Regions from separate parts of the Pseudomonas sp. AC255 genome, predicted to be linked through region 3. Evidence: predicted binding sites of a transcription regulator. Region 3 holds the regulator's gene; each other region holds the start of a gene.
What was found. Region 3 encodes sigma-54, which starts transcription at its own class of promoters, with help from an activator protein. Its sites were predicted from a motif close to ANTGGCATNNANNTTGCTNT; they were not measured.

Region 1 (8,014 bases), 620 kb from region 3:
TGGAAACTGTGGGTAGCAGCATAGGACAGGTGGGGCGGTTGGCCAAAACCGTTAATAACTGGAATTGAAAAGACTGGTAGCCAAAACACGGATCGTTCCCATGCTCTGCGTGGGAATGCCTCCTGGGACGCTCCGCGTCCAGTGACGCAGAACGTCACGGGCTGCATCCCACGCGGAGCGTGGGAACGATCAAACGATCCATGACCCACCGCCTTCGCGAGCAGGCTCGCTCCCACATGGAAAATGCGTTGCGCCGGGCAATAAAAAAGGCCTCCCAAAGGAGGCCTCTTTTGTCACGCCGCTTTACGCAGCGCTACCGGATCAGCAGCTGTAGTACAGCTCATATTCCAGTGGGTGTACGAAGGTGCGAACCTTGATTTCTTCTTCCGATTTCAGCGCGATGTAAGCGTCGATGAAGTCGTCGGAGAACACGCCGCCCTTGGTCAGGAACGCGCGGCCCTTGTCCAGCTCTTCCAGGGCTTCTTTCAGGCTGCCGCAAACCTGTGGAATCTCTTTCGCCTCTTCAGGCGGCAGGTCGTACAGGTTTTTGTCGGCGGCATCGCCTGGGTGGATCTTGTTCTGGATACCGTCCAGACCGGCCATCAGCAGAGCTGCGAAAGCCAGGTACGGGTTGGCAGCCGGATCCGGGAAGCGTGCTTCGATACGGCGGGCTTTCGGGCTCGACACGTAAGGAATACGGATCGAAGCGGAACGGTTGCGCGCCGAGTAGGCCAGCATTACCGGAGCTTCGAAGCCTGGCACCAGACGCTTGTAGGAGTTGGTCGCCGGGTTGGTGAAGCCGTTCAGGGCCTTACCGTGCTTGATGATGCCGCCGATGAAGTACAGAGCGGTATCGGACAGGCCGGCATAGCCTTCACCTGCGAAGGTGTTCTTGCCGTCTTTCCAGATCGACATGTGTACGTGCATGCCCGAACCGTTGTCGCCGTACAGTGGCTTCGGCATGAAGGTCGCGGTGCGGCCGTAAGCGTCGGCAACGTTGTGCACAACGTATTTCAGGGTCTGAACTTCGTCAGCCTTCTTCACCAGGGTGTTGAACTTGACGCCGATTTCGTTCTGGCCGGCAGTTGCCACTTCGTGGTGGTGAACTTCAACCGACTGACCCATTTCTTCCAGTGCGTTGCACATGGCAGTACGGATTTCGTGGTCGTGGTCGAACGGTGGAACCGGGAAGTAGCCGCCTTTCACGCCTGGACGGTGACCCTTGTTGCCACCTTCGATGTCCTGGTCGGACATCCACGAACCTTGCTCGGAGTAGATCTTGAACATCGAGCCGGAGATGTCCGACTTGAATTTGACCGAGTCAAAGATGAAGAACTCAGGCTCCGGACCGGCGAATACGGTGTCACCGATACCGGTGGCTTTCAGGTGCTCTTCGGCGCGCTTGGCGATCGCACGTGGGTCGCGATCGTAGCCCTGCATGCTCGAAGGCTCGATGATGTCGCACACCAGAATCAGGGTTGGGTCTTCGGTGAACGGATCGAGCACGGCAGTTTCGTCGACCGGCATCAGGATCATGTCGGAGGCTTCGATGCCTTTCCAGCCGGAGATGGAGGAACCGTCGAACATCTTGCCGACTTCGAAGAAGTCGTCATCCAGCGCATCGCGAGCCGGCATGGTCACGTGGTGCTGAGTGCCTTTGGTGTCCGTGAAGCGCAGATCAATCCACTTGACGTCATGATCTTTGATGAGTTGAACCGACTTCGACATAGTGTCCTCCGGGTGAATTAGGGCGGGTAGTGGATGCCCTTAATAATGGTGATGCCGGCGCGAATACTCTGCCAAGGCAACCTGCCTCACAAGGGAGCAAATTGCATGCCAGTGCCCCAGCATGGGTTTTTTGCCCCAAATTCACGCTTATTAAGGCGTGCGAGGTTCTGAATCGACAAATCCCGCCCCTTAATGTTGCGTTTAAATTCAGAAATGACCTGTTTTGGTGCAAGCAAAACCTTCTGCACATTAACTGGTTAAACCTTGAGCAATTTCCGCTATAATCCGCGCCCCCTTTTTCGGCTGGCCGTTCGCGCGCTGTTTTCATGAAACTTATCGTAAAAGTCTTCCCCGAGATCACCATCAAAAGCCGACCTGTCCGGACGAAATTCATCCGCCAGTTGGCCAAGAACATCCGCACCGTGCTCCGTGACCTGGACCCGGCCGTGGTGGTGAACGGCGTGTGGGACAATCTCGAGCTGGAAACCCGCGTTACCGACCCCAAAGCCTTGAAAGAGATGGGCGAGCGCCTGACCTGCATGCCGGGTATCGCGCATTTTCTGCAGATCGACGAGTACCCGCTGGGCGACTTCGACGACATCACCGAAAAGTGCAAACAGCACTACGGCGATGCACTGGCCGGGAAGATTTTCTCGGTGCGCTGCAAGCGCGCAGGCAAGCATGCCTTCAGCTCGATGGACGTGGAAAAATACGTCGGCAGCAAGCTGCGTCGTGAGTGCGGTGCGGCCGGAATCGACCTTAAAGCACCGCAAATCGAAGTCCGTATCGAAGTTCGCGACAAACGGTTGTTCGTGATTCACAGCCAGCACAACGGCATCGGCGGCTACCCGCTCGGCGCGTTGGAGCAGACGCTGGTATTGATGTCCGGCGGCTTTGATTCGACCGTGGCGGCTTACCAGATCATGCGTCGCGGCCTGATGGCGCACTTCTGCTTCTTTAATCTCGGCGGGCGTGCCCACGAATTGGGCGTGATGGAAGTCGCGCACTTCATCTGGAAGAAGTACGGCAGCTCGCAACGCGTGCTATTTGTCAGTGTGCCGTTCGAGGAAGTGCTGGGCGAAATTCTCGGCAAAGTCGATAACAGTCATATGGGCGTGGTTTTGAAGCGTATGATGTTGCGCGCCTCGTCCGAGATCGCCGAACGCCTGCACATCGATGCACTGGTGACCGGTGAAGCGATCTCCCAGGTGTCGAGCCAGACGCTGCCGAACCTGTCGGTGATCGACTGCGTGACCGACAAGCTGGTGCTGCGGCCGCTGATCGTCGCGCACAAGCAGGACATCATCGACACCGCCAACGAGATCGGCACCGCCGATTTCGCCCGGCACATGCCGGAATACTGCGGCGTGATTTCGGTCAACCCCAAGACCGCCGCCAAGCGTGGCCGGGTTGAGCACGAAGAGAAAGAATTCGACATGGCGGTACTCGAGCGTGCGCTCGCCAACGCCAAACTGGTGCCGATCGATCGGGTAATCGACGAGTTGGGCCAGGATTTGCAGATTGAAGAAGTCAGCGAAGCGCTGGCCGGTCAGATCGTGATCGACATCCGCCACCCGGATGCCGCCGAGGATGACCCGCTGGAGCTCGCCGGCATAGAGGTACAGACGATGCCGTTCTATGCAGTGAACGCACGTTTCAAGGAACTGGACCCTACTCGCCAGTACCTGCTGTATTGCGACAAAGGCGTGATGAGTCGCCTGCATGCCCACCATTTGCTCAGTGAGGGGCATGCCAATGTGCGCGTTTATCGACCGAGCTAAGTGCCCGGGGCTGTTTGCCTGTGGCCTGCGTCACCGGCCCCCCGACACCGCCGTCAAGCTGTAACGGCCATGCCGGACACTACTGCTAATCGCTGCCATGACTTGTCAGCAAACCGAATCCTCTGATCGAGATACACAAGTGATCGAAAATCTACGCAACATCGCCATCATTGCCCACGTTGACCACGGTAAAACCACCCTGGTAGACAAACTCCTGCGTCAATCCGGCACCCTGGAGCGCAACGAGCTCAACGACGAGCGCGTGATGGACTCCAACGACCAGGAAAAAGAGCGCGGTATTACCATTCTGGCGAAGAACACCGCCATCAACTGGAACGGCTACCACATCAACATCGTGGATACCCCGGGCCACGCCGACTTCGGCGGCGAAGTTGAACGCGTAATGTCGATGGTCGACTCCGTTCTGCTGCTGGTTGACGCTCAAGACGGCCCTATGCCGCAAACCCGTTTCGTGACCAAGAAGGCTTTCGAAGCCGGCCTGCGTCCAATCGTGGTCATCAACAAGGTTGACCGTCCAGGCGCGCGTCCGGACTGGGTTCTGGACCAGATCTTCGACCTGTTCGACAACCTCGGTGCGACCGAAGAACAACTGGACTTCCAGGTTGTTTACGCTTCGGCCCTGAACGGTATTGCCGGTCTGGACCACACCGCCATGGCGGAAGACATGACTCCGCTGTACCAGGCAGTAGTCGACCACGTTCCGCCTCCGGCCGTTGACCGTGACGGCCCGTTCCAGATGCAGATCTCCGCTCTGGACTACAACAGCTTCCTGGGTGTTATCGGTGTTGGCCGTATCGCTCGTGGTCGCGTCAAGCCGAACACCCCGGTTGTCGCTATCAGCGCCGACGGCAAGCGTCGCAACGGTCGTATCCTGAAGCTGATGGGTCACCACGGTCTGCACCGCATCGACGTTGACGAAGCAGCAGCTGGCGACATCGTCTGCATCAGCGGCTTCGACGAGCTGTTCATCTCGGACACTCTGTGCGATATCAACACCGTCGAGGCGATGAAGCCGCTGACCGTTGACGAGCCAACCGTTTCCATGACCTTCCAGGTAAACGACTCGCCATTCTGCGGTAAAGAAGGCAAGTTCGTGACCTCCCGTAACATCAAGGATCGTCTGGACAAAGAGCTGCTGTACAACGTTGCACTGCGCGTTGAAGAAGGCGACTCGGCTGACAAGTTCAAGGTTTCCGGCCGTGGTGAGCTGCACCTCTCGGTACTGATCGAAACCATGCGTCGCGAAGGCTTCGAGCTGGCCCTGGGCCGTCCTGAAGTGATCATCCGTGAAGTCGACGGCGTGAAGCAGGAACCGTTCGAAAACGTCACCATCGACATCCCTGAAGAATCCCAGGGCAAGGTCATGGAAGAGATGGGTCTGCGTAAGGGCGACCTGAGCAACATGGTGCCGGATGGCAAGGGCCGTGTTCGTCTGGAATACAACATCCCTGCTCGCGGTCTGATCGGTTTCCGTAACCAGTTCCTGACCCTGACCAACGGTGCTGGCATCCTGACCTCGATCTTCGACCGTTACGCTCCAGTGAAGTCGGGCCACATGTCCGGCCGTCAGAACGGCGTTCTGGTTTCGGTTGAAACCGGCAAGGCTCTGACCTACTCGCTGGAAACCCTGCAGGCTCGTGGCAAGCTGTTCGTAGAACACGGCCAGGAGATCTACAACGGTCAGATCGTTGGTCAGAACAGCCGCGACAACGACCTGGGTGTCAACCCAACCAAAGGCAAGAAGCTCGACAACATGCGTGCTTCGGGTAAAGACGAAACCATCGCTCTGGTCCCACCTGTTCGCTTCACCCTGGAACAGGCTCTGGAATACATCCAGGAAGACGAGCTGTGCGAAGTTACGCCTAAGTCGATCCGTCTTCGCAAGAAGATCCTCGACGAAAGCGAGCGTACCCGCGCTGCCAAGAAAGCCAAGGCGTAATTCAGCCCTGGAATAGAAAACGCCCCCGGTCGCGAGACCGGGGCGTTTTTGTTTGTCTGGCGTTTATGCAGTGTTTGCACTGGCCCTTTCGCGAGCAGGCTCGCTCCCACAGGGGATTTCGGGTGCACACAAAATCCGTGTTCACTGATCTCTATTGTGGGAGCGAGCCTGCTCGCGAAAGCGGCCGATCAGCCGCCGAAAACTTCACCAGCGATCAAAATTTGTCGATGGCCCGGAAATTTTGCACCCGCTCGACTTCTTTCGGCTTGTACGCGCAATACCCCGGCCGCGGCCCGATCTTCGGGTGGTTGCGGCAGGTGTCCGGGCGCTTGTCATAAATGGTGCATAGGCGCGTTTTACGATCCAGGTAATAGCAATCGTTGTTGCTCATGCGCTGGAGGGTGAAGATTCCCGACTTCTGATTGAAGCGCTCGACCAGACCTTCCTTTTGCAGACGCTTGGCAATGTTCTTTGGCGGATCGCCCAGTTCGAACTCGTCGACCACACCGATGCGCACCAGATCCTTGATCTTCACTTCGACCGGCAGCGTGCAGCAGCTGGACATGCACGAGCCGCACATCGGCGCCGAGTATTTGGCCCACGTATCGAGACGATCAATCTCGGCGGCGGCGATCAGGTTGGGCTTCATCATCGGGAGTTACCAGGCGTGTATGCATCAGGGCGCGCGATCATACCGGGAGCGGTGGAATTTTGAACAACCTTTCGCCGGATATTTTCGCAACGACTGCAATTTGCCCGACAGGACGGCACGGCCCCTGCATTCATTGGTTCATCCGCCAAGGTTATGTCGGACTGCTGCACAGTCCGGGCAAATACTGCCGAACCAGAGCCGTTACCGCCGGTCAGACCGTCTAGGCTCAGAAAATTCCCGCTCGCTCGAGGTCCTGTTGATGACTCAAGAACCACTAGTTCGCGAAGCAGAGGTGGCCGCGTTCCGCGACGCCGTCCTGACCAAACTCACCTACGCCGTGGGCAAAGACCCCGATCACGCCTTCGACCATGACTGGTTCGAAGCCATTGCCCTGGCTGCGCGTGATCACATGGTCGAACACTGGATGGACCACACCCGGCAGATCTACCGCAAAGGCCAGAAGCGGGTTTATTACCTCTCGCTGGAATTTCTCATCGGCCGCCTTCTCTACGACAGCCTGAGCAACCTTGGGCTGCTCGACGTCGCCCGTGAAGCGTTGACCGAACTGGGCGTCGATCTGGAGCGCATCCGCTTGCTGGAGCCTGACGCGGCGCTCGGCAACGGCGGCCTCGGTCGGCTCGCGGCGTGCTTCATGGAAAGCATGTCGACCCTCGGCATCGCCGGCCATGGCTATGGCATTCGTTATGAGCATGGCTTGTTCCGTCAGGCGATCGTCGATGGCTGGCAACAGGAGCAGACCGAACACTGGCTGGATTTCGGCAACCCTTGGGAATTCGAACGGCCGGAAGTGGCGTACCCGATCGGCTTCGGCGGCAGCGTCGAAACCGTCACCGATGCCTCCGGCAAGACTCGTCAGGTCTGGTCGCCGGCGGAAACCGTGCGCGCAATTGCTTATGACACGCCCGTGGTCGGCTGGCGCGGAGCGAGCGTCAACACTCTGCGCCTGTGGCGTGCCCGCGCCATGGAAGACCTGCACCTGGAACGCTTCAACGCCGGTGACCACCTGGGCGCCGTGGCGGAAGTGGCCCGCGCCGAGAGTATCTCCCGCGTCCTTTATCCGGCCGACAGCACCGAAGCCGGGCAAGAGCTGCGCCTGCGTCAGGAATACTTCTTCGTCGCCGCTTCGCTGCAGGATCTGCTGCGCCGTCACCGCAACATGCACACCTCGGTGCTGACCCTCGGTGATCACGCGGCGATCCAGCTCAACGACACTCACCCCTCGATTGCAGTGGCCGAGCTGATGCGCCAACTGGTCGACGTCTACGACGTCGCGTGGGACGCAGCATGGCAAGTCACCGTCGACACGCTGTCGTACACCAACCACACGCTGCTGCCGGAAGCACTGGAAACCTGGCCGGTCGGGCTGATGGAACGCATGCTGCCACGGCACATGCAGATCATTTACCTGATCAACGCGCAGCACATCGATTCGCTGCGGGCCAAGGGCATTCACGACTTCGACGTGCTGCGCGCGGTGTCGCTGATCGAAGAAGACAACGGCCGCCGGGTGCGCATGGGCAACCTCGCGTTCCTCGGTTCCCACAGCGTCAACGGCGTGTCCGGTCTGCATACGCAGTTGATGCGCAAAACCGTATTCGCCGAACTGCACAAGCTCTACCCGGAGCGGATCAACAACAAAACCAACGGCATCACGTTCCGCCGCTGGCTGTATCAGGCCAACCCGGAACTGACCTCGATGCTGATCGACGCTCTCGGCCCGGATGTGCTCGACCATCCCGAAGAGCGCCTGCTCGAACTTGAACCGTTCGCCGAGAAAACCGCCTTCCGCAAAGCCTTCGCCGAGCAGCGGTTGCACAGCAAGAAGGCGCTGGCCTATCTGATTCACGAGCGCCTCGGGATCGCGGTCAACCC
Region 2 (8,014 bases), 700 kb from region 3:
TAATCGGTAGCGCTGGTGAAGGTCACCTGATAATCGCTGGTGGTCAGCTTGCCGGTGTCCTTGATGGTCACATCGAGGTTGCCCGAACCGGCGCTGTTGCCATCCTTCGCAATGCTGCGCTGACTGATCAGGGCGGCACTGTTGATGTTGTTGAAAATCGCCGCGCCGAAGTCACCGTTCTTGTCGATGCCCTGGGCTTGCTGGCTGTTGATCTGATCGGCAATCACCAGGGCCACGCGACCGAGCTCGTTGAGCGATGGGTCGAGGACTTCCTTGCGATAGGTCAGCAGACCGCCGATTTCGCCGCCGCTGATCACCGAAGTGATGTCGATGGTGCTCGAACCGCGATCCATCTGGATCGACATGCGCGACGGGTCGGTCTTGCTCGCGACCATGCTCAGGCTGTTGGTGGTGTTGCCGATGACCAGCGGCTGGCCGCTGCCGACATAAATGTCGAAGCTGGTGCCGCGCTCGACGACTTGCGCACCGGTAAGCTCGGAGAGTTGACGCACGGCTTCGTTACGGCTGTCGAGCAGGTCGTTCGGCGCCCCGCCGCTGGTGGAGATTTCGCCGATCTTCTGATTGAGATTGGCAATCGCCGTGGCGAGTTTGTTCACCTGGGCGGTCATGTCACCGAGGCTGCCGTTGATCGTGGTGTTCTGATCGTTGAGCTGCTTGGCCAGGGTATTGAAGCGGCTGGTCAGCGCCTGCGCGCCGGTCAGCACCGACTGACGCGAAGTGTCATCGGTGGCCGACGTCGATACGCCCTGCATCGAGGTGAAGAATTTCTGCAGCACACCGGTCAGGCCGGTGTTGGTGTCCGACAGCATGGCGTCCAGCGGCGTCGCCTGCTTGAGGAAAGCTGCCGATTCGCTGTCCAGCGACGTCGCGGTGTGCAGCTGCGATTCCAGGTACGAGTTGTACACCCGGCGCACGTCGGCCAGGGTCGTGCCCGTACCGATGAAAACGCTGCCGTACTGCTGCGAGGACTTGGTGCCCTGCACGGTTTGCTGACGTGAATAACCGGCGGTGTCGACGTTGGCAATGTTGTTGCCTGTCGTAGCCAGAGAGGACTGGCTGGCCGACAGTCCCGACATCCCGATATTGAGCAAACTCATGGTTCAGACCTTATTACCTGGTGCCTTATAAAGGCGTGGTGGAGACACCCGCCGCAGCGTAGTTTTCAAAACTGTTCATCTGCTTGGCAATTTGCGAAATCTTCGTCGCGTAGTTCGGGTCGGTGGCGTAACCGGCCTTCTGCAACTCGCGTACAAACTGTTCTGGGTTATCGGCCGACTTCAGCACTTCTTGATAGCGATTGTTGCTCTGCAGCAACGTCACCAGATCGTGGAAGCTGTCCTTGTACGAGGCATAGGAACGGAACTCGGCCGTCTCCTTGACCATCGCGCCATTGCGGAACTCGCTGGTGATCGCGCGGGCCGAATCGCCCTTCCAGTTGCTGCTCGCCTTGATGCCGAACAGGTTGTGGCTGCTGCTGCCATCCTGGGCGCGCATGACCGATTTGCCCCAGCCGGTTTCCAGTGCCGCTTGCGCCACCAGATAACGCGGATCGACGCCGATGCGGTCAGCGGCTTCCTTGGCCATCGGCAACATGGTGTTGACGAATTCGTCGGCGGAACTGAAGGCCTTCTTCGCCGGTGCCAGCGGAATCTGCGCCATGGCGCGGCCGTAGACCTGCATCTGCCCGCCAGCGGCTTTCTGCTCTTCAGCACGGGCCAGCCAGTCACCGTTGTACAACGCGCCGGAGCCTGTGACGGCGGTAGTCGTGGCCCGTTGCGGCAAGGCGTTGGTCGCTGCCGCCGCAGTGCTGGCAGTGGCCGCGCTCGGTGCCGACGGCACCAGACCGGCGAGCAAGCGATCGGCCAGTTTCGGCGGCAGCGCCAGACGCCGCTGGTTGATCAGCGCCATGTCGTTGCGATGGGAAATATCGGTGTTGTTCGGCGCATGCACCGAGCGCGATGCCCACAACGGACGCTCGCCGTTGACGCGGGACAGCGGACCGGTGGCGACGGTGCCGGCGGCAATCGGCGTCGGTACGGCGGCGGCCTTGGCCAGCGCTTCCTGCTGCTTGGCGGCGGACGCGGCTGCAGCCTCGCCCGGCGCCATCGGTTTGTTCTTCGACATCTGCCGGATCAGCACATCGGCCAGACCGATACCACCGCCCTCGCGGGACATGGAAACCGCCAGTTGCTGGTCGTACATTTCCTGATACTGCTTGGCCGCCGGCGTGTTCAGCGGGTTGTCCTGACCAAGCGCTTCGGTGGCCGAGCGCATCGACTTGAGCATTTCGCCGAGGAACAGCGACTCGAATTCCTGCGCCACCTTGCGCATGTTTTCGTCGCTGTTCTTGTCGCCGACCTTGAGCTGGTTCAGACGATTGAGGTCGGAGTAGGAACCCGAATCGCTGCTGCTGACCAGACCGCTTTTGCGCATATCCATGGTGGCCGGCCTCAGATCACGATCAGGTCGGCTTGCAATGCGCCGGCCTGCTTCAGAGCTTCGAGAATCGCCATCAGGTCACCCGGTGCTGCGCCGACCTGGTTCACCGCACGGACGATCTCGTCGAGGGTGGTGCCCGGGCCGAACTTGAACATCGGTTTGGCTTCCTGTTCGGCATTCACTCGCGAGCGCGGTACGACGGCGGTCTGGCCGTTGGACAGCGGGCCAGGCTGGCTGACGATCGGGTCTTCGGTGATGGTCACGGTCAGGCTGCCGTGGGTCACGGCGGCTGGCGACACTTTCACGTTCTGGCCGATGACGATGGTGCCGGTACGCGAGTTGATTATGACTTTCGCCACCGCCTGACCCGGATCGATTTCGAGGTTCTCCAGGATCGACAGGTAGTCGACGCGCTGGCTCGGATCCAGTGGCGCAGTGACCCGCACCGATCCGCCGTCGATGGCTTGTGCGACGCCAGGGCCGAGCATGTCGTTGACCTTGTCGACGATGCGCTTGGCGGTGGTGAAGTCGGAGCGGTTGAGGTTCAGCGTCAGGCTGTTGCCCTGGTTGAAACCGCTCGGCACCGCACGCTCCACCGAGGCACCGCCAGGGATGCGACCGGCCGACGGAACGTTGACGGTAATCTTCGAACCATCGCGGCCTTCAGCGTCGAAACCGCCAACCACGAGATTGCCCTGAGCGATCGCATAGACGTTGCCGTCGATACCCTTGAGCGGCGTCAACAGCAAGGTGCCGCCACGCAGGCTCTTGGAGTTACCGATCGAGGACACGGTGATGTCGACCTGCTGACCCGGTTTGGCAAACGCTGGCAGATCGGCGCTAACCGACACCGCCGCGACGTTCTTCAACTGCACGTTGCCCGATCCCGGCGGCACCTTGATGCCGAACTGCGAGAGCATGTTGTTGAAGGTCTGCAGGGTGAACGGAGTCTGCGTCGTCTGGTCACCGGTGCCGTTAAGCCCGACCACCAGGCCATAACCGATCAACTGGTTGGAGCGCACGCCGGAAATGCTGGCGATGTCTTTCAGCCGCTCGGCGTGTGCGGTGAACGCCGCAGACATCAACAACGCGGCCACCATAAGGCTCTTGAAATTCAAAGTCGCCACCTAGAAAGGGAACAGCGGGCTGAGGAAGAAACGGTCGAACCAGCCTGGCTGACTCGTATCGGCAAACGCGCCGGTACCCGAGTAGGTGATGCGCGCATCGGCGACACGGGTCGACGACACGGTGTTGTCGGTCGCGATGTCATCGGCGCGGACCATACCGGCGATGCGCACCAGTTCGTCACCGGTGTTGAGCGTCAGCCACTTCTCGCCACGCACGGCGATGATGCCGTTGGGCAGCACGTCGGCCACGGTCACGGTGATCGAACCGGTCAGGCTGTTGCTCTGCCCGGACTTGGCGTCGCCCTTGGTCGAACGGTCGGCGCTGTAGCCGGCGTTGAGGCTCAGGTCACCGCCACCAATCGGGTTGTTGGTGGTCAGGCTGGAGCCGAACAACGAGGTCAGACCAATCGAGTTATCGCTGTTCTTGTCCATCTGCGAGTTGGCGTTCTTGCTCGCCTGGGTGCGCTCGTTCAGGGTGATGGTGATGATGTCACCGACCCGGAACGCCTTGCGGTCGCTGTACAGGTTCTGCTCGAAGCCGGCCTGATAGATCGAGCCGTTATTGGCAGCCGCCGGCAACGGTGTGCGCGGCAACACCGGGGCGTAGTAAGGGTCATTGGGCTTGGGCGTCGGGGCGACGCAGCCCGCGAGCGAGACGACCCCACTCAATGCCAGAACAGATACAAAGCGCTTCATGACCCTACCTCACGGTGTTGCTGGCGACCTCAGGCCGCCCCAAAGACTGGATTACAGATTCTGCGTTACGAACGAGAGCATCTGGTCGGCGGTGGAGATCACCTTGGAGTTCATCTCGTAGGCGCGTTGAGTGGTGATCATGTTGACCATCTCTTCAACGGTGCTGACGTTCGAGGTTTCCAGGGTGTTCTGCAGCGTGGTACCGAAACCGTTCAGGCCCGGGGTGCCGATCTGTGGCGCGCCGGAAGCAGCGGTTTCCAGGAACAGGTTGTTGCCCACTGCTTGCAGACCGGCCGGGTTGATGAAGTCGGCGGTCTGCAGGTTGCCGATCACTTGCGAGGCCGGGTTGCCGGCGATGGTGATCGACACGGTGCCGTCACGGCCGACAGTGAAGGTCTGCGCATCGTTCGGGATGATGATCGCCGGTTCCAGCGCGAAACCGCTGGCGTTGACGATCTGGCCATTGGAGTCGAGGTGGAAAGTACCGTCACGGGTGTAGGACGTGGTGCCGTCCGGCTGCAGGATCTGGAAGAAACCGCGACCGTCGATGGCCATGTCCAGCGGCTGCTCGGTGGTTTGCAGGCTGCCGGCGGTGAAGTTTTTCTGGGTGCCCACAATGCGCACACCGGTACCCACTTGCAGACCCGACGGCAGTTCGCTGTCCTGGGTCGACTGAGCGCCTGGCTGACGCTTGATCTGATAGAGCAAGTCCTGGAACTCGGCACGGTCACGTTTGAAACCCGTGGTCGAAACGTTCGCCAGGTTGTTGGAAATGGTGGTCAGGTTGGTGTCCTGGGCGGACAGACCGGTTTTGGCAACCCATAGAGCCGGAAGCATTCGATTCTCCTCGTGCGCCTGTTTTACGGCGCGACGTTCTGATAATTAGCTGATCTGCAAGACCCGAGCCATGGCCTGGTCGTCGTCTTTGGCGGTGTTCATCATCTTGACGTGCAACTCGAATTGCTTGGCCAGGGCCAGCACCGAAGTCATTTCTTCCACGGCATTGACGTTGCTCGACTCAAGGAAACCCGAGACCAGTTTGACGTTGGCGTCGGCTTGCGCCGGCTGGCCGTCCTTGGTGTAAATCGAACCGTCGAGGCCTTTGTTCATGTTCTTGATGTCCGGGTTGACCAGCTTGATCCGGTCGACTTCGGCCATGACGCGCGGACCTTCGCCCATTGCGCGAATGCTGATGGTGCCGTCTTCACCGACTTCGACCTGCTGCTCGGGCGGCACAGCGATCGGGCCGCCATTACCGATCACCGGCATGCCGTTGCCGGCGCGCAGTACTCCGAGGGCATCGATGTTGAGGCTGCCGGTACGCACGTAGCTTTCACCACCGCTGGGGTTTTGCACGGCGATGAAACCGTTGCCGGATACCGCGACGTCGAGTTCACGACCGGTCTGCACCAGCGAGCCCGGCGTGAAGTCGGTGGCAGGACGTTCGCTCATGGCAAACGCGCGCGCCGGAAAGCTGTCACCGAATACCGGCATCGAACGCGCCTGCTCGAGGTCGCGCTGAAAGCCGTTGGTGGAAATGTTCGCCAGGTTGTTGGCATGCGCCCGCTGGGCCAGTGCGTTCTGGCTGGCGCCGGTCATTGCCACATAAAGGTACTTGTCCACAGTGTTTCCTCTGCATGCCGGACGTTTGCCGCCCACCGCTGTACTGCTCAGCCATAAGCAATTTGCAGACCAACTTTTTATTGGCGGGGGAAGGCCCGGTAAACATGGGACTTGAGGGGATCGGAGGGGGAATCTGAAATGGGTCGAAGACGAAAAACCGGCGGTGTCATGCCGGTTAGTGGCAATCCTGAGTTCGGCGGGGGATGGAGATCCTGTGGCGAGGGGATTTATCCCCGTTCGGCTGCGCAGCAGTCGCCAAGCCTGCAAATGAGGTCGCTGGGAAGAAAAAGCGGGGCGGCTTCGCCGCCCATCGGGGATAAATCCCCTCGCCACAAAGGCTCTATTTAGCTTTCGGAGGTTTTGCCAACCTCATACTCACGCAGCTTGTTGGCAATGGTGGTGTGCGAAACACCGAGTCGCTTGCCCAACTGCCGACTGCTTGGATGCTCGGAATACAGCCGTTCCAGCACCGCTTTCTCGAAGCGCCCGACGATCTCGTCCAGACTGCCGTCGAGGGAAAAATCGCCAAGCGGCTGACGCACGCCGTAATCCGGCAGGCGAATATGTTCGGCCTTGACCGTGCCGCCGTCGCACAGGGAAACCGCCTGGAACAGCACGTTCTCCAGTTGCCGCACATTGCCCGGCCAGTGGTAATGGCTGAGGCGATCCATCGCCGCCGGGGCCAGTTTCGGCAGCGGACAGCCGATCTGCCGACTGGCCTGGTCGAGAAAGTGTTCAACCAGCGGCGTCAGACCGTCGAGGCACTCGCGCAGCGGCGGGATGTGCAGCGACAGCACGTTCAAGCGGTGATAGAGATCCTGACGAAACTCACCGCGCGCGCACAATTCGGACAAGTCCACCTGCGTCGCGCAGATCACCCGCACGTCCAGATACACCTCTTCATCACTGCCGACGCGACGGAAGCAACCGTCCTGAAGAAAGCGCAGCAATTTGACCTGCAAACGCGGGCTCATCTCGCCGACGCCATCGAGAAACAGCGTGCCGCCAGCGGTCAATTCGAGCAGGCCAAGCTTGCCCTCAGCGCGAGCGCCTTCGAAGGCGCCGGGGCCGTAGCCGAACAACTCGGTCTCGGCCATCGACTCCGGCAGTCCGGCGCAGTTGAGCGCCATCAACGGTGACTGTCCGCGCGGGCTGGCGAGGTGGCAGGCGCGCGCCAGCAATTCCTTGCCAGTGCCGGTTTCGCCTTCTATTAATAGCGGCGCATCCAGCGGCGCCATGCGCCGCGCTTCGCGGACCACAGCGGCCATGACTTTCGAGCTTTGAAAGATGCTGTCGAACCCGCGCAGTTCCTGCTTGCGCACATTGTAGATTCGCTCGCCGACACGGTCGGCGCGATGCAGAGTCAATACGGCGCCGGCCATGGCCTCGCTGTCGTCGTGTTCCGATTGCAGCGGCGCGATGTCAGCGAGAAAGATGTCGCCCTTGACCTTGACCCGCATGCCGTTGATTCGCGATTTGTTGGCGCGCACCAATTCCGGCAAATCGAAATCCTCGGCGTAGCGCGACAGCGGAATCCCCGGCACTTCATCGACACGCACCCCGAGCAACTGCGCCGCCGCGCGATTGGCCGCAACGATCGAACCGCCCATGTCGATCGACAGCACCGGAAATTCCAGCGCGCCGAGCAACGCATTCAGTTCCATGTGCCGGCGCTCGCTGGGCATCAGCCCGACGCGCTTGACCCCGAACACCCCGCCGATTGCCTCGAACTTCGGCCGCAACGCCTGGAACTGGATGTTGATCAGATTCGGGCAGTGCAGGTAGATCGCATTGCCATGCTCACCACCCACCTCGCCGCGTGCGACGTTGATCCCGTACGCTACCAGCAGATTGAGGATGTCACGCAGGATGCCGATGCGATTCTGGCAGTGGACTTTGATGCGCATAGAAAAAGGCCCGACAGGTTTGAGAGGTAAACACATTTCTCTGTGGCAGCGAGCCTGCTCGCGAAGGCGCCAGCACATCCAGTATCGATGTGTCAGACAGACCGCTTTCGCGAGCAGGCTCGCTCCCACAGGGTTCTGTGGCGCGCCCGGGGCAGATGTTTCTGTCGAGGCATGCAGATAGTTGTCAAGATTATGTGACAG
Region 3 (8,014 bases):
TCAGGGTTTTCTGCAGGGCCTGACCCAGTCGTTCGGTCAGGTAGACGGAGCGGTGATGCCCGCCGGTGCAGCCAATGGCAATGGTGACGTAGGCGCGGTTGCTGGCGGCGAAGCGTGGCAGCCACTTGTTCAGGTAGGCGTAGATGTCCTGATACATTTCTTCGACATCCGGCTGCTGCGCCAGGTACTCGGCCACCGGTGCATCAAGGCCCGACTGAGCGCGCAGCTCCGGTTTCCAGTACGGATTGGGCAGGCAGCGCACGTCGAACACCAGGTCGGCGTCGACCGGCATGCCGCGCTTGAAGCCGAACGACTCGACCAGAAACGCCGTACCGGGCTCCGGTTGATTCAACAGGCGCAACTTGATGGTGTCGCGCAGTTGATACAGATTCAGACTGGTGGTGTTGATCTTCAGGTCGGCCAGATCGGCGATCGGACCGAGCAGGGCGGTTTCGTCGTGAATCGCCTCGGCCAGTGAGCGATTGGCGTTGCTCAGCGGGTGACGACGACGGGTCTCGGAAAAACGCTTGAGCAGGGTTTCTTCATCGGCGTCCAGGTACAGCACATCGCACTTGATATGCTTGGCACGCACGTCTTCGAGCAACTCAGGGAAACGTGACAGATGGCTGGGCAGGTTGCGCGCATCGATCGACACGGCGACCAGCGGCTGCGCCAGTTCCGTGTGAATCAGCGCCCGCTCGGCCAGTTCCGGCAGCAAACCGGCCGGCAGATTGTCGATGCAGTAGTAGCCGTTGTCCTCAAGGACATTCAGGGCGGTACTTTTACCCGAGCCCGAACGGCCACTGACAATGATCAAACGCATGATTAGTGCCCGTTCTGCTCGTCCAGTACGACCTGGTACAAGGCTTCATTGCTCGGAGCGCTGCGTAGCTTGTCGCGCACTTCCTTGCGGTCGAGCATGCTGGCGATCTGGCGCAACAACTCCAGATGCGCGTCGGTTGCGGCTTCCGGGACCAGCAATACGAACAACAGGTCCACCGGAGCGCCGTCGATGGCGTCGAAATCGATCGGGGCTTCGAGGTGCAGCAGGGCGCTCACTGGCCCCGCGCAGCCCTTGAGGCGGCAGTGGGGAATGGCGATGCCGTTGCCAAAACCGGTGGAGCCGAGTTTTTCACGGGCGATCAGCGCCTCGAAGACATCCTGCATCGCCAGATCCGGCACTTCGCGGTGGATCAGGTTGGCAATCTGTTCGAGGGCTTTTTCTTGCTGCCGCCCGGCGCGTTCACTTGGGAACGGCCGGGGGTCAGGATGGTTTCAAGTCGGATCATGGATAGGGGTGTTAACGACCGGTCGCGCCCTGGAGGAGGCTCTGGGTCTTTTCCTTATGCTTTTTGAGTTGGCGATCCAGCTTGTCGGTAAGTGAGTCGATCGCAGCGTACATGTCGGTATCTTCTGCGTTTGCGACCACTTCACTGCCGGGAATATGCAAGGTGGCTTCGATCTTCTGTTTCAGCTTTTCGACGCACATCGTGACCTGCACGTTGGTGATCTTGTCGAAATGTCGCTCCAGTCGCTGGAGTTTTTCCTCGATGTAGGAACGCAGAGGTTGGGTCACTTCCAGTTGGTGTCCACTGATGTTGACTTGCATACAGCTTCTCCTTCGTTGCCAGTGCATAAAGCGGCAGGCCGAAAAGCCTGCCACTGGAACGCTGTAACGTGGCTTACATCAACCGCTTGCGTTCGCTCGAAGGCGCGATTCCGAGGGATTCGCGGTACTTGGCGACGGTGCGGCGAGCCACCTGAATGCCTTGTGCCTCCAGTAAACCAGCGATCTTGCTGTCACTCAACGGCTTTTTCTGATTTTCCGCAGCGACCAGTTTCTTGATGATCGCGCGGATCGCCGTGGACGAGCATTCGCCGCCTTCGGAGGTGCTGACGTGGCTGGAGAAAAAGTATTTCAGCTCATAAATACCGCGCGGGGTATGCATGAATTTTTGTGTGGTCACCCGGGAAATCGTCGATTCGTGCATGCCGACCGCTTCGGCGATGTCATGCAATACCAACGGCTTCATTGCTTCGTCGCCGTACTCGAGGAAGCCGCGCTGATGTTCGACGATCTGCGTGGCCACTTTCATCAGGGTTTCGTTGCGGCTCTGCAGGCTCTTGATGAACCAGCGGGCCTCCTGCAACTGGTTGCGCATGAAAGTGTTGTCGGCGCTGGTGTCGGCACGCTTCACAAAACCGGCGTACTGGGCGTTGACGCGCAGGCGAGGCACCGATTCCTGGTTCAGCTCGACCAGCCAGCGCTCGTTGTCCTTGCGCACGATCACGTCGGGAATGACGTATTCGGCTTCGGTCGACTCGATCTGTGAACCGGGACGCGGATTGAGGCTTTGCACCAGTTCGATGACCTGGCGCAGCTCGTCTTCCTTGAGCTTCATGCGCCGCATCAACTGGCTGTAATCGCGGCTGCCGAGCAGGTCGATGTAATCGGCGACCAGACGCTTGGCCTCGGTCAGCCACGGCGTCTTCGCGGGCAGCTGGCGCAGTTGCAGCAGCAGGCATTCGCTGAGGTTGCGGGCGCCGATACCGGCGGGCTCGAATTGCTGGATGCGATGCAGGACGGCTTCGATTTCGTCGAGCTCGATGTCTAGTTCCGGGTCGAACGCTTCAAGAATCTCTTCGAGTGTTTCGTCCAGATAGCCCTGATTGTTGATGCAGTCGATCAGAGTCACGGCGATCAGGCGATCGGTGTCGGACATCGGTGCCAGGTTCAGTTGCCAGAGCAGATGGCTTTGCAGGCTCTCTCCGGCGGACGTGCGGGTGGTGAAATCCCACTCATCGTCATCGCTGCTCGGCAGGCTGCTGGCGCTGGTCTGGTAGACGTCTTCCCAGGCGGTATCCACTGGCAGTTCGTTGGGGATGCGCTCGTTCCAATCGCCATCCTCGAGGTTATCCACCGTCGGGGCGGTTTCCTGGTAGGAGGGTTCCTGGATCTCGGCGGGCTTCTGTTCGGCGTTGTCGGCCAGCGGATCGGCGTTGTCGAAGTCGTCGCCTTCTTCCTGGCGCTCGAGCATCGGATTGGATTCCAGAGCCTCCTGGATCTCCTGTTGCAGGTCCAGGGTCGACAATTGGAGCAGGCGGATGGCCTGTTGCAGCTGCGGTGTCATCGTCAGCTGCTGGCCCATTCTCAAGACTAGCGATGGTTTCATGGCAGGGGCTTAACACCTTATTCGCCGGCGCTTTGCGCCATCCACTACAGGGCGCCGAAGCGCCAAACTTAAGCAAATTATATGCCTGAAACTGAAGTGTTTGCCTAGAGCGCTGTAACAATTAAAGCGGATAAATGCGCCTTGAATCGATACAGCGCTGTCGCGCTTACAGGCGGAACTCGTGACCCAGATAAACTTCCTTGACCAGATCGTTGGCCAGGATGGTCTCGGCATCGCCTTCAGCGATCAGTTGACCGTCGTTGACGATGTAAGCGGTTTCGCAGATATCCAGCGTCTCACGCACGTTGTGGTCGGTGATCAGCACGCCGATGCCCTTGGCCTTGAGGTGATGGATGATCTGCTTGATGTCGCCGACCGAGATCGGGTCGACACCGGCGAACGGTTCGTCGAGCAGGATGAACTTGGGTGCAGTGGCCAGGGCGCGAGCGATTTCCACCCGGCGACGCTCACCGCCGGACAGGCTCATGCCGAGGTTGTCGCGGATGTGGCTGATGTGGAATTCCTGCAGCAGGCTTTCCAGCTCCTTGCGACGACCGGCCTTGTCCAGCTCCGGGCGGGTCTCGAGGATCGCCATGATGTTGTCGGCGACCGACAGTTTACGGAAGATCGACGCTTCTTGCGGCAGATAGCCGATACCGGCCTTGGCGCGGCCGTGCATCGGCTGGTGGCTGACGTCCAGATCATCGATCAGCACACGGCCCTGATCTGCCTGCACCAGGCCAACGATCATGTAGAAGCACGTAGTCTTGCCGGCGCCGTTCGGACCGAGCAAGCCGACGATCTGCCCGCTGTCGATCGACAGGCTGACGTCACGCACGACCTGGCGGCTTTTATAGGCCTTGGCCAGGTGCTGAGCTTTCAGAGTTGCCATTACTGGGATTTCTCTTCGGTTTTCTTCTTCGGCTGGATCACCATGTCGATGCGCGGACGCGATTCGGTGACCTTGCTGCCCGTGGCGCGACCGGCGCTGGCCAGCTTCTTCACGGTGTCGTAGACGATTTTTTCGCCCTGGGTGACGTTGTTATCCTTGTCGATAACCTTGGCCTTGTCGATCAGCACCACCCGGTTCTGCTGGGCGTGGTATTGAATCGTCACGCCGTAGCCCTTGACCGGGTTGGCGTCGCCCTGGGTCTGCAACTGCTCGAAGTAAGCCAGGTTGCCTACCGAGGTCACCACGTCGATGTCGCCATTGGGCGCGCGCGTCATGGTCACGGTGTTGCCTTTAACGATCATCGAGCCTTGGGTAATGATCACGTCACCTTTATAGGTGGCGATGCCATTCTTGTCGTCCAGTTGGGCGTCGTCGGCCTGAATGCGGATAGGCTGCTGCTGATCGTTCGGCAGGGACCAGGCGCTCGCGCTTCCCAGTGCTGCGCCCAGACTGAGCAAAATAGGGAGGGTTTTAACGAGCCTCATACTGTCCTCTTACGTTCGATTGCAGGTGTATCCTGCTGTCCTTCAGGTACGCTTTCATTCCGACGCCAGTCGATACGCCGCCAGCGCCCTCGATTCTAACGGGTTGCGCGGTCTGCGCATATTCTTGCTGCGGGAACACGGTCATGCGGGTGCTGGTGATCAGGGTGCCGCGCTGTTTCTCATCGGTGCGCTGTACGCGTACCGAATCGATCAATTCAACTTCGGTGCCGCCCGAATTCACTTCGCCGCGCTCGCTGGTCACGTGCCACGGGAAGTCGGTGCCGCGGTACATGTTCAAATCAGGCTTGGTTACCAGAGTGACATCGGTGGCCTTGACGTGCTCGGCCTTGTCGGAGGTCATCTCGTACTGCACGTTGCCGTCGGGCAGGTATTGAATGGTGTGCGTGTTGGTCGCGTACCAGTCGATCGGATTCTCGGCGGCCGAGACCGGCGGCTTGTCGAGGAAGCGCTCAGGGCTGATGTTCCAGTAGCCCACCGCAGCGAAAATCGCCGCGATGCAGCCGAACAGCAGGAAATTGCGAAACTTTTTGCTAAACATGGTCAGGCTCACAGGTACGCGGCGTTGGCCGCTTCGAGGCGGCCCTGGGCGCGCAGGATCAATTCGCAGAATTCGCGGGCGGCACCTTCGCCGCCACGGGCGCGGGTAACGCCGTGGGCGTGTTCGCGGACGAAATCGGCAGCGTTGGCCACCGCCATGCCCAGCCCTACACGGCGGATCACCGGCAAGTCTGGCAGATCGTCACCGAGATAGGCGACTTCTTCATAGTTTAGGCCCAGTTGCGCGAGCAGACCGTCGAGTACCACCAGTTTGTCCTCGCGCCCCTGAAACAGATGCGGGATGCCGAGGTTTTTCGCGCGGCGCTCGACCACCGGGGTCTTGCGGCCACTGATGATCGCCGTCTGCACGCCGGCATTCATCAGCATCTTGATGCCCTGGCCGTCGAGGGTGTTGAAGGTCTTGAACTCGCTGCCGTCTTCGAGGAAGTACAGGCGCCCGTCGGTGAGCACACCGTCGACGTCGAACACTGCCAGTTTGATCGCTTTGCCGCGTTGCAGCAGATCGTTGCTCATTACATGACTCCTGCGCGCAGCAGATCGGAGAGGTTGAAGGCGCCGATCGGGCGATCCTCCTCGTCGACGACTACCAGGGCGTTGATTCGATGGTCTTCCATGATTTTCAGGGCTTCGGCGGCGAGCATGTCGGGCCGGGCGGTCTTGCCGTGTGCAGTCATCACCTGGTCGATGGTGGCGCTGCGGATGTCGATGGCGCGATCCAGCGTGCGGCGCAAATCACCGTCGGTGAAGATCCCGGCGAGCTTGCCATCGGCCTCAATAATAGCGGTCATGCCCAGACCCTTGCGGGTCATTTCCATCAGCGCGTCCTTGAGCAGGGTGCCGCGTTGTACCTGCGGCAGCTCCTGTCCGGCGTGCATGACGTTTTCGACTTTCAGCAACAGGCGACGGCCAAGGGCGCCACCGGGATGCGAGAAGGCAAAATCTTCGGCGGTAAAACCACGCGCTTCCAGCAGGGCCACGGCCAGGGCATCGCCCATGACCAGTGCGGCCGTGGTCGAAGAGGTCGGTGCCAGATTCAGCGGACAGGCTTCGTGCTCGACATGCACATTGAGATTGACCTCGGCAGCCTTCGCCAATGGCGACTGTGGATTGCCGGTGACGCTGATCAGCTGGATACCCAGGCGTTTGATCAATGGCAGCAGCGTTACGATTTCGTTGGTCGAGCCGGAGTTCGACAGGGCCAGAATCACATCGTCGCGGGTGATCATGCCCATGTCACCGTGGCTGGCTTCGGCCGGATGCACAAAAAACGCCGGAGTGCCGGTGCTGGCCAGGGTGGCGGCGATCTTGTTGCCGATGTGCCCGGATTTGCCCATGCCGACTACGACCACACGGCCCTTGCTGGCCAGAATCATCTCGCAAGCGCGTACGAAATCGGCGTCGATATGGGTCATCAAGCCTTGGACGGCTTCCACTTCGAGGCGGATGGTGCGTTGTGCCGATTGAATCAGGTCGCGGGTTTTGCTCATGTCAGAATCGTATGGGCCGATGAAAAGGCGGCGATTATAGCGGGTATGTGGCAAAGCCTCACGCAAGTTCGACGTGCTTTGTCATTACTGGTTACCAAAACCCTCTGAAAGTCGCTCAGGCCCTCTTCAGTCGGCGATCTTGGCCGGGTTCTCGCTTGGGCGCTCAGCCTTTGCAGTGATATAGTTCGCCGCCAGTTCGGCCTGCCCGGGATGCAGGTGTTTCCGAGGAAAGTCTGGCATCCCAGTGAGAGGCTGCATCGCAAGGAGTTTAGATGAGTGCCGATAACGCCTACGCGGTCGAGCTGAAGGGAGTCTCCTTCAAGCGCGGTGCGCGGAGCATTTTCAATAACGTCGATATCCGCATCCCGCGCGGCAAGGTCACCGGCATCATGGGGCCTTCCGGCTGCGGCAAGACTACGCTGCTGCGCCTGATGGGCGCGCAGTTGCGGCCGTCCGGCGGCGAAGTCTGGGTCAACGGGCAGAACCTGCCGACGCTGTCGCGCAGTGATCTGTTCGATGCGCGCAAGCACATGGGCGTGCTGTTTCAGAGCGGTGCGCTGTTCACCGACCTGGATGTGTTCGAGAACGTGGCCTTTCCGCTGCGGGTGCACACGCAACTGCCGGAAGACATGATTCGCGACATCGTCCTGCTGAAATTGCAGGCCGTGGGGCTGCGTGGCGCCATCGACCTGATGCCGGACGAACTGTCCGGCGGCATGAAGCGCCGCGTGGCGCTGGCCCGGGCGATTGCCCTCGATCCGCAGATTCTCATGTACGACGAGCCCTTCGTGGGCCAGGACCCGATCGCCATGGGCGTGCTGGTGCGCCTGATCCGCCTGCTCAACGATGCACTGGGAATCACCAGCATCGTGGTCTCGCACGACCTGGCGGAAACGGCGAGCATTGCCGACTACATCTATGTCGTGGGCGATGGTCAGGTGCTGGGGCAGGGCACGCCGGATGAGCTGATGAATTCGGATGACCCGCGTATCCGCCAGTTCATGACCGGTGATCCCGATGGCCCGGTGCCGTATCACTTTCCAGCGACGGATTACCGCGCAGATCTTCTGGGGAAGCGTTGATGCGCAGAATTTCATTGATGGAACGCGTGCGTCGGTTCGGCGAATCGGCGATCGACGCGGTCGCGGTGTTTGGTCGGGCGACCCTGTTCCTGTTTCACGCCCTGCTGGGCCGTGGCGGTATCAGCGGTGGTTTTGGCCTGTTGGTCAAGCAGCTGCATTCGGTCGGCGTCATGTCGCTGGTGATCATCGTCGTTTCTGGCATTTTCATCGGCATGGTGCTCGCGCTGCAGGGCTTCAGCATTCTTTCCAGCTATGG

Region 1: the regulator sigma-54 is predicted to act here: its motif matches at 1,822-1,841, upstream of glnA (type I glutamate--ammonia ligase).
Region 2: the regulator sigma-54 is predicted to act here: its motif matches at 5,961-5,980, upstream of ACZZ0K_RS16485 (flagellar basal body rod protein FlgF).

Annotation. Positions count from the first base shown of each region.
Region 1 is NZ_OZ409841.1:4,932,453-4,940,466, reverse strand. Features, by position in the region: gene glnA (type I glutamate--ammonia ligase) at 322-1,728, opposite strand; gene thiI (tRNA uracil 4-sulfurtransferase ThiI) at 2,055-3,509, shown strand; gene typA (translational GTPase TypA) at 3,649-5,469, shown strand; gene ACZZ0K_RS22230 (YkgJ family cysteine cluster protein) at 5,684-6,121, opposite strand; gene ACZZ0K_RS22225 (glycogen/starch/alpha-glucan phosphorylase) at 6,381-8,014, shown strand, end outside.
Region 2 is NZ_OZ409841.1:3,615,076-3,623,089, forward strand. Features, by position in the region: gene flgK (flagellar hook-associated protein FlgK) at 1-1,118, opposite strand, end outside; gene flgJ (flagellar assembly peptidoglycan hydrolase FlgJ) at 1,144-2,460, opposite strand; gene ACZZ0K_RS16470 (flagellar basal body P-ring protein FlgI) at 2,472-3,560, opposite strand; gene flgH (flagellar basal body L-ring protein FlgH) at 3,588-4,283, opposite strand; gene flgG (flagellar basal-body rod protein FlgG) at 4,335-5,120, opposite strand; gene ACZZ0K_RS16485 (flagellar basal body rod protein FlgF) at 5,166-5,906, opposite strand; gene ACZZ0K_RS16490 (sigma-54-dependent phenylalanine hydroxylase transcriptional regulator PhhR) at 6,251-7,813, opposite strand.
Region 3 is NZ_OZ409841.1:4,310,774-4,318,787, reverse strand. Features, by position in the region: gene rapZ (RNase adapter RapZ) at 1-823, opposite strand, end outside; partial or broken gene ptsN (PTS IIA-like nitrogen regulatory protein PtsN) at 826-1,289, opposite strand; gene hpf (ribosome hibernation-promoting factor, HPF/YfiA family) at 1,301-1,609, opposite strand; gene ACZZ0K_RS19635 (RNA polymerase factor sigma-54) at 1,683-3,173, opposite strand; gene lptB (LPS export ABC transporter ATP-binding protein) at 3,340-4,065, opposite strand; gene lptA (lipopolysaccharide transport periplasmic protein LptA) at 4,065-4,610, opposite strand; gene lptC (LPS export ABC transporter periplasmic protein LptC) at 4,597-5,169, opposite strand; gene ACZZ0K_RS19615 (KdsC family phosphatase) at 5,178-5,702, opposite strand; gene ACZZ0K_RS19610 (KpsF/GutQ family sugar-phosphate isomerase) at 5,702-6,676, opposite strand; gene ACZZ0K_RS19605 (ATP-binding cassette domain-containing protein) at 6,949-7,758, shown strand; gene mlaE (lipid asymmetry maintenance ABC transporter permease subunit MlaE) at 7,758-8,014, shown strand, end outside.